2 regions of the Pseudomonas sp. TNT2022 ID642 genome follow, and region 1 is predicted to be linked to the other one. Evidence: predicted binding sites of a transcription regulator. Region 1 holds the regulator's gene; the other holds the start of a gene.
The links. The regulator FliA, encoded in region 1, starts transcription of late flagellar genes. The targets are predictions, from matches to a motif close to CTAAAGTTTNNNNNNNNNNNGCCGNTAA.
Positions count from the first base shown of each region.

Region 2: M5G26_RS20300 (methyl-accepting chemotaxis protein) is a predicted target of FliA. The motif match lies at 2,724-2,751, and genes of this name have one in related genera.

Region 1 covers NZ_JAMDGW010000044.1:5,488-9,698, forward strand. Annotated here, with positions in the region: gene flhF (flagellar biosynthesis protein FlhF) at 1-294, shown strand, start outside; gene fleN (flagellar synthesis regulator FleN) at 411-1,241, shown strand; gene fliA (RNA polymerase sigma factor FliA) at 1,238-1,978, shown strand; gene M5G26_RS28775 (chemotaxis response regulator CheY) at 2,145-2,516, shown strand; gene M5G26_RS28780 (protein phosphatase CheZ) at 2,535-3,323, shown strand; gene M5G26_RS28785 (chemotaxis protein CheA) at 3,378-4,211, shown strand, end outside.
Region 2 covers NZ_JAMDGW010000019.1:446,945-451,155, forward strand. Annotated here, with positions in the region: gene M5G26_RS20295 (phosphocholine cytidylyltransferase family protein) at 1-630, shown strand, start outside; gene M5G26_RS20300 (methyl-accepting chemotaxis protein) at 643-2,619, opposite strand; gene M5G26_RS20305 (LysR substrate-binding domain-containing protein) at 2,802-3,722, opposite strand; gene M5G26_RS20310 (NorM family multidrug efflux MATE transporter) at 3,882-4,211, shown strand, end outside.

The DNA of each region.
Region 1 (4,211 bases):
GTTCTAACCGCCGCTTATCACAGTTACAAGCGTTGCGGGCTTGCCGGCTGCATCCTGACTAAACTGGATGAAACGGCCAGCCTTGGCGAAGTGTTGAGCCTGGCGATCAGTCATGAATTGCCGGTCGCGTACCTGACCGATGGCCCACGGATTCCGGATGATTTGCATCTGCCGCGCCGTCATCAACTGGTCAGCCGCGCCGTCAGCGTGCAAATGCAGGAAGAACCCAGCGAAGAAGCCATGGCTGACATGTTCGCTGATATCTATCACAGCCCGACCAAGCAGGTAGGCTGAGGTATTCATGAACAGTTTTTGTACCTACATCGATGGTCTGCCATGCATTGTTCCGGTTGTGAACGCGCAGCCAGTAATGTGGCCTCCGTCTATGCAAGACAAGGTAAAGAAATAACATGGGCAGCATGCATCCCGTACAGGTGATCGCGGTGACCGGCGGCAAAGGTGGCGTCGGCAAGACTAACGTGTCAGTGAACTTGTCGCTGGCGCTGGCAGAGCTTGGCCGTCGGGTCATGCTGCTGGACGCCGACCTCGGTCTGGCGAACGTTGACGTATTGTTGGGGCTGACCCCTAAACGCACACTGGCCGACGTCATCGAAGGCCGTTGCGAATTGCGCGACGTGCTGTTGCAAGGCCCCGGAGGCATTCGCATCGTGCCGGCGGCGTCCGGCACGCAGAGCATGGTCCACCTGAGCCCGGCGCAACACGCCGGCCTGATTCAGGCGTTCAGCGACATCGGCGACAATCTCGACGTACTGGTGATCGACACCGCTGCGGGTATTGGTGACTCGGTAGTCAGTTTTGTACGCGCCGCGCAAGAAGTGTTGCTGGTGGTCTGCGATGAGCCGACTTCCATTACCGACGCTTACGCGCTGATCAAATTGCTCAACCGCGATTACGGCATGAACCGCTTCCGCGTCCTCGCCAACATGGCGCAGAGCCCGCAGGAAGGGCGCAACCTGTTCGCCAAGTTGACCAAGGTCACGGATCGCTTCCTCGACGTCGCTCTACAATACGTCGGCGCCGTGCCTTACGACGAAAGCGTGCGTAAAGCGGTGCAGAAGCAGCGCGCGGTGTACGAAGCCTTTCCGCGTTCCAAGTGCGCACTGGCGTTCAAGGCGATCGCGCAGAAGGTCGACACCTGGCCGCTGCCCGCTAACCCGCGTGGCCACCTTGAGTTTTTCGTCGAGCGCCTCGTGCAGCAAACGGCAGGGCCCGTGCTATGACCGCAAGCGGTATGAACTACTACAAGAAGTCGGCACGTGACGCGCAGTACGAGCTGATCGAGCGTTACGCGCCACTGGTCAAACGCATTGCCTACCACTTGCTGGCACGCTTGCCGGCGAGTGTGCAGGTCGAAGACCTGATCCAGGCCGGGATGATCGGCCTGCTCGAAGTCTCGACCAAATATGACGCCAGCAAAGGCGCCAGTTTCGAAACGTACGCGGGCATACGAATCCGCGGCGCGATGCTCGACGAAGTGCGCAAAGGGGACTGGGCGCCACGCTCGGTTCACCGCAATACCCGTATGGTCAGCGACGCAATTCGCTCAATTGAAGCTAAAACCGGCCGTGACGCTAAAGATCACGAGGTTGCAGCCGAACTCCAATTGAGTCTCGACGATTACTACGGGATTTTGAATGACACCTTGGGCAGTCGCCTGTTCAGTTTCGACGACCTGTTGCAGGACGGCGAACACGAAGGGCTGCACGAGGATGGCGCGAGTGCTCATATGGAGCCGTCACGCGATCTGGAAGATGAACGCTTCCAGGCGGCGCTGGCGGACGCGATTGCCAATTTGCCGGAGCGTGAGCGACTGGTGTTGGCGCTGTACTACGACGAAGAGCTGAACCTCAAGGAGATCGGTGAAGTCCTTGGCGTCAGTGAATCGCGGGTCAGCCAGTTACACAGCCAGTGCGCGGCCCGTTTGCGGGGGCGTTTGGGGGAGTGGCGAGCGCGCTGAAGGCAGTGTGGGGACACTGCGAACGAGGCTGGTGCGGTGATGAACGGCACCGGTCTTGCTCTGTTGTGCTCCAGACAGTCTTCGAGTGCTGCGCCGATTGATTGAAGTGGCGCGTCCAGGTGCTGGGCGCGTTTAAGACTGCTTGGAGGTCGAATTGAACAAAGACATGAAAATCCTCATCGTTGATGACTTCTCAACGATGCGGCGGATCATCAAGAACCTGCTGCGTGATCTTGGGTTCACCAACACCGTCGAGGCTGACGATGGCGTGACTGCCATTCCGGTGCTCAACAGCGGCAGCATCGACTTTCTGGTAACGGACTGGAACATGCCGGGCATGACCGGTATCGACCTGCTGCGTCACGTGCGTGCCGATGAAAAACTCAAGCACCTGCCAGTGCTGATGGTGACTGCAGAAGCCAAGCGCGAGCAGATCATCGAGGCCGCTCAGGCCGGTGTGAACGGCTACGTAGTCAAACCTTTCACGGCTCAGGCGTTGAAAGACAAAATCGAGAAGATTTTCGAACGCATCGGCTGATGAACGCGCGGGGGAGCTATGGAGCATAACGAATCTTCACAGGGCGATTTCGAGTCGACCCTGAAAAAACACGCGGTCGAACTGGTCGAAAGCCTTGAAAAAGGCAGGTTCGGTGACGCTGTGCAACTGATCCATGAGCTCAATCAGACCCGTGACCGTGGCCTGTACCAGGAAGTGGGCAAGCTCACACGTGAACTGCACAGTGCGATCGTCAACTTCCAGATCGACCCGAACATGCCGCAGGCCGAGGAAGTGTCGCAAATCACCGACGCCACCGAACGCCTGGGCTATGTGGTCAAGCTGACAGAGGCCGCGGCCAACCGCACCATGGATCTGGTGGAAAGCGCCACACCGGTGGTCAATGGTCTGGCTGACGAAGCCCAGACTTTGAGCGCCGATTGGGGTCGCTTCATGCGTCGCGAGGTCGGGGCTGAAGAGTTCCGTGAACTGGCGCGCCGGGTCGACGGTTTTCTGTCACGCAGCAGCACGGACAACCGTGCGGTGTCGAGCAATCTCAACGACATCCTGCTGGCCCAGGATTACCAGGACCTGACCGGTCAGGTGATCAAGCGTGTGACCCAACTGGTCACCGAAGTCGAAAGCAATTTGCTCAAACTCGTGCTCATGGCCAGTCAGGTCGACCGCTTTGCGGGCATCGAACATGACCGCGCCGCGATGCTTGCAGAAAAAGATCCACAAAAACATCTCTCGCAGGGTGAAGGTCCGCAGATTCATGCCGATAAACGAGAAGACGTTGTGTCCGGTCAGGACGATGTGGACGATTTGTTATCCAGCCTCGGGTTCTAGAGTTTTGGAATTTTAGGTTTTTTGGGTTTTTAGACCTGTAGGAGCACCCCATTAATGAGCTTCGGCGCCGATGAAGAGATCCTTCAGGATTTCCTGGTTGAGGCCGGCGAGATTCTTGAGCAACTGTCCGAACAACTGGTCGAGCTGGAAAGCCGTCCGGATGACGCAGATCTGCTCAACGCAATTTTTCGCGGTTTCCACACTGTAAAAGGGGGCGCCGGCTTCCTTCAGCTCAATGAGCTGGTGGAGTGCTGTCACATCGCCGAAAACGTGTTCGACATCCTGCGCAAGGGTGAGCGTCGCGTTGATGCAGAACTGATGGACGTTGTCCTCGAAGCACTGGACGCAGTGAACAGCATGTTCAGCGAAGTCCGCGAACGTGCACCGATCACCGCTGCTACCCCGGAACTGCTGGCCGCCCTGGCGCGTCTGGCCGAACCGCAATCGGCGGACGAAGCCCCGGCTTCGCCAGTGGCCGAGATGATCGAAGAGCTGGTCGTCGAAGGCGACGCGTCGGGCGACATCACCGATAACGAATTCGAACAGCTGCTGGATTCGCTGAACGCCGTCAAGGCCGAAGCCGAGGCCCCGGCCGCTGCTGCACCTGCACAAACGGCCGCTGAAGCCGCGAGCGATGAAATCACCGATGCCGAGTTCGAGTCGTTGCTCGATCAGTTGCACGGCAAGGGCCAGTTCGCGGTGGACGCGGTTGCACCAGCGGCGGCAGCCCCAGCGGCACCGGCGAAGGGTGACAGCTCTGACATCACCGACGACGAATTCGAAGCCCTGCTTGATCAGTTGCATGGCAAGGGCAACTTTGCCGTGGATGCGCTGGAGTCAGCGATTGCCTCGGCACCGGCGCCGGCTGCTCCCGTGGCCGCCGCGGCT
Region 2 (4,211 bases), on a different contig from region 1:
CGCGGTAAACCGCTGCTGGAATGGCAGCTGGAGTCGTTGCGTGCAGCGGGTATCAGCGACATCGCGGTGGTCACCGGCTACAAGCGCGAGCTGCTGGCAGAGCGTGGTTTGAGCGAGTTTCACAACCCGCGCTGGGCCGAGACCAACATGGTTTCGTCACTGGCCTGCGCCGAGTCCTGGCTTCAGGGCGAGCCGTGCATCGTCAGTTATTCGGATATTTTCTACAGCCCTGTGGCCGTACAGTCGTTGATCAACAGCGACGCAACGCTGGCCGTCACCTACGACCCCAACTGGTTGCAGCTGTGGACCGAACGCTTCGGCGACCCGTTGCTGGATGCCGAAACCTTTCGCCTGACCGCCGCGCACACGCTGGCCGAAATCGGCAACAAGCCGCAATCGGTGGACGATGTTCAGGGGCAGTACATGGGGCTTTTGCGTTTCACTCCCGAAGGCTGGTCGGAAGTCGTGCGGCTGCGCGCCGAACTGTCGCCGCAGCAACGCGACAGCATGCACATGACCAACACCCTGCAACGCGTTATCGATGCCGGTCGTGTGCCGATTGAAGCGGTCGCCTACACCGGCGAATGGGGAGAGGTCGACTCCAGTGAAGACCTCTCGGTGTATCAATAAGGCACCGGCGCCTTAACGGAACCGGTCAACCTCCTGACGCAGTTCGGCCGCCAGGCTTTCCAGCTCCTTGGCGGTCACGGCCAGATTCGACACCACTTCGCGCTGCTCACTGTTAGCCATGGCAATGCTTTGCAGGTTGCTGCTCAGCAAGGTCGCTGTGCTGCTCTGCTCCTGAGTCGCTGTGGTAATCGCGGCAAACTGCTGACCCGCCGAACGGCTCTGCTCATCGATGCGCGCCAACGCCGAGGCGACATTGGCGTTACGCGACAGACCTTCCTGCATCAGCACATTGCCCTGTTCCATGGTGCTGATCGCGTTGCCGGTTTCCTGCTGGATGCTGTGGATCATGCTGGAAATTTCATCCGTGGCCTGACGAGTGCGCGAGGCCAGGCTGCGCACTTCATCCGCTACCACGGCAAAGCCGCGACCTTGTTCGCCGGCACGGGCGGCTTCAATAGCGGCGTTGAGCGCCAGCAAGTTGGTTTGTTCGGCAATCGAAGTAATCACGCCGACGATGCCGCCGATTTCCTGGGAGCGCTGACCGAGAGTGTTGATCACGGTCGCGGTACTGTTCAGAGCGCCAGCGATTTGCTCAAGCGAGGACGACGCTTCTTCCATCGAGCTGCGGCCAATCTGCGTTTGCTGAGCATTTTCCTGGGCCAGACGCTGGGTCGCGCCCATGTTGTCGGCAATGTTCAACGACGTAGCGCTGAACTCTTCCACCGCACCGGCCATGCTGGTGATTTCGCCGGACTGCTGTTCCATGCCTTCGTACGCACCGCCGGACAAACCGGACAACGCCTGCGCACGGCTGTTAACTTCTTGCGAGGCGCGACGGATGTGCTCGACCATGGTCGATAAAGCCTGACTCATCTGGTTGAACGCGCGCGACAACTGGCCGATCTCGTCATTGCTCGACACGTTCAGGCGCACGCTCAGATCGCCAGCGCCCAAGGCTTCGGCCTGACGTACCAGATCGCTCAGTGGCGCCAGTTTGCTGCGCAGCAGCCAGACCACCGAACCGACCGCCAGCAACATCGCCAGCAAGCTGCCAATGGCCAGTTGCGTACCGACGCTCCAGGTCACCGCGCGGATCTCGGCTTTCGGCATGCTCGCCACGACCGACCACGGCCCGCCGTCGAAAGGCACGGCAACGCTGTAGAAATCCTCGGACTTGTCGTCCCAGAACTGACCTTTGCCCGGCGTCTTGGCCAGACCATTGATCACTGGAATCGCCTGATCCACCGCCTGCACACCCGCCGGCGCAACCAGCCATTTGTTCTGTTCATCAAGCAACGCCAGCGAACCGGTCTGGCCGATGCGGAAGCGCTTGAGGTTGTCGAACTGGGCGTTCTGCGCGTCGGTGTAATCGAAACCCACGAACAGCACCGCAATCACCTTGCCGCTGCCATCGCGCACCGGGGTGTATTGGGTCATGTAGGAGCGTTCGAACAACAAGGCGCGACCGACGTAGCTTTGTCCTGCCATCAGCTTCGCGTAGGCCGGGTGCGCGTGATCGAGCAAGGTGCCGATGGCGCGAGTGCCGTCCTGTTTGGTCAGCGAGGTGCTGACGCGCACGAAGTCTTCGCCGCTGCGCACAAACAACGTGGCGACGCCGGCAGTCATTTGCTTGAACTCGTCGACTTCCTTGAAGTTGTTGTTCAGCACTTCGCTGCCCAGGTGCAGGCCCGGGGTCTGGGTGCCTGCCACGGCCACCGGTTCACTCGGGTGAATGCTCAAACCCGCGCTGAAGCGCTTTTCGAACAACCCGCTCAGGCGTTGGGTGCTTTCACGCAGCGTGCCGTGAAAGGTGCTCAGTTGGTCGGCCAACAGCCGCGCCTCACTGGCCAGATGCTCTTCACGGGTGGCGAGGTTGGCGGAATCCAGCGAACGCAGGGCGAACACCGTACTGCCACTGATAACTATCGCCAGTATCACGGCGAGGGCGAGGCCTAACTGTGAGGCGATCCGAGCGCGAGGTTGAGACATGACAGCTCCTGGCCGAACTTTCCGATCCTCCTTGATCGCAGCTCGGATAATTTTTAATAGTGGGGGTGAATCGTGGATACCGGCACGACGGTTCCACATGCACGTATTCGGCGGTAAAGCGGAATACTTGAGCGAGCAGCAGGGTTATGGCACAAGGCCGGCATTGTGGCGGCTCGAACGTTTCAGCTCAAGCGTGTTACAGCCGGAAGTTCCATGGCGCGGACTTCGCCTTGCAGGAAGTCGCTGAGGCGGCGCAAACGTTCACCTCCCGGACGGGTTTTTGGCCACACCAGGTAATAATTCAGTCCGCTGGCGACGGCGGTCGGCCACGGCAGGCTCAGCCGTCCTTGCGCGACATCTTCGGCGACCATCAACAGATCGCCCATCGACACCCCGTAACCGCGTGCCGCCGCGATCATGCCCAGTTCGAGGGTATCGAACACCTGCCCCCCCTTTAGCGACACCTGATCGGACAGCCCCATGCATTCCAGCCAACTGCGCCAGTCGCGGCGATCCGGCGTCGGGTGCAGCAACTCGGCGCTGGCCAGCCGTGCCACGTCCCACGGCTGATCGTTCAGCAGATTCGCGGCGCCGACCGGAATCAGCTCCTCGGGAAACAACAGACTCGCTTCCCAGTCCGGCGGAAAATGGCCGTCACTCAATAGCACCGCGCAGTCGAAAGGCTCATCGTTGAAGTCCACCGAATCGACGTCCATCCACGCGCTGGTCAGTTGCACTTCGTTGCCTGGCTGTAAATGGCGGAAGCGACTCAATCGCGCCAGCAGCCAGCGCATGGTCAGGGTCGATGGGGCTTTCATGCGCAGGATGTCGTCTTCGGCGCGCAAGGTATTGCAGGCTCGCTCCAGCGCCGTGAAGCCCTCGCGAATGCCCGGCAATAGCAGGCGGGCCGATTCGGTCAACTGCAAGTGGCGACCGCTGCGGTGAAACAGCTTGCAGGCAAAGTGATCTTCGAGCGTACGAATATGCCGGCTCACCGCACTCTGGGTGATCGACAACTCCTCGGCCGCACGCGTGAAAGAGCTGTGCCGTGCTGCAGCTTCGAATGCGCGCAGGGCATACAACGGAGGAAGTCGACGGGACATGCACAAGGCTCCTGCAGCGGGATCCAGCGAAATGGACAAATTCAATCAAGGATGAGTTTTACTCATGCCACCCATCCTTTTTATCCCTTTGTGCTAAGCCTGCCAAGCGCCGAGAATCGACGCTCTCTTGTTCCCTCTGAAAATCGAGTGGTGATGACCATGCAGCATCCTGTGCGTACCGAACTCTGGGCCATCCTGCGGCTGGCAGGGCCGCTGATTGCTTCACAGTTGGCGCACATGTTGATGGTGCTGACCGACACCCTGATGATGGCGCGCCTGAGTCCCGAGGCGCTGGCCGGGGGCGGACTGGGGGCGGCGACCTATTCGTTCGTATCGATTTTCTGCATCGGCGTGATTGCGGCCGTCGGCACCCTGGTGGCGATTCGCAAGGGTGCCGGCGACATCATCGGCGCTGCACGGCTGACTCAGGCCGGGTTGTGGCTGGCGTGGCTGATGGCGCTGGGCGCCGGCTTATTGCTGTGGAACCTG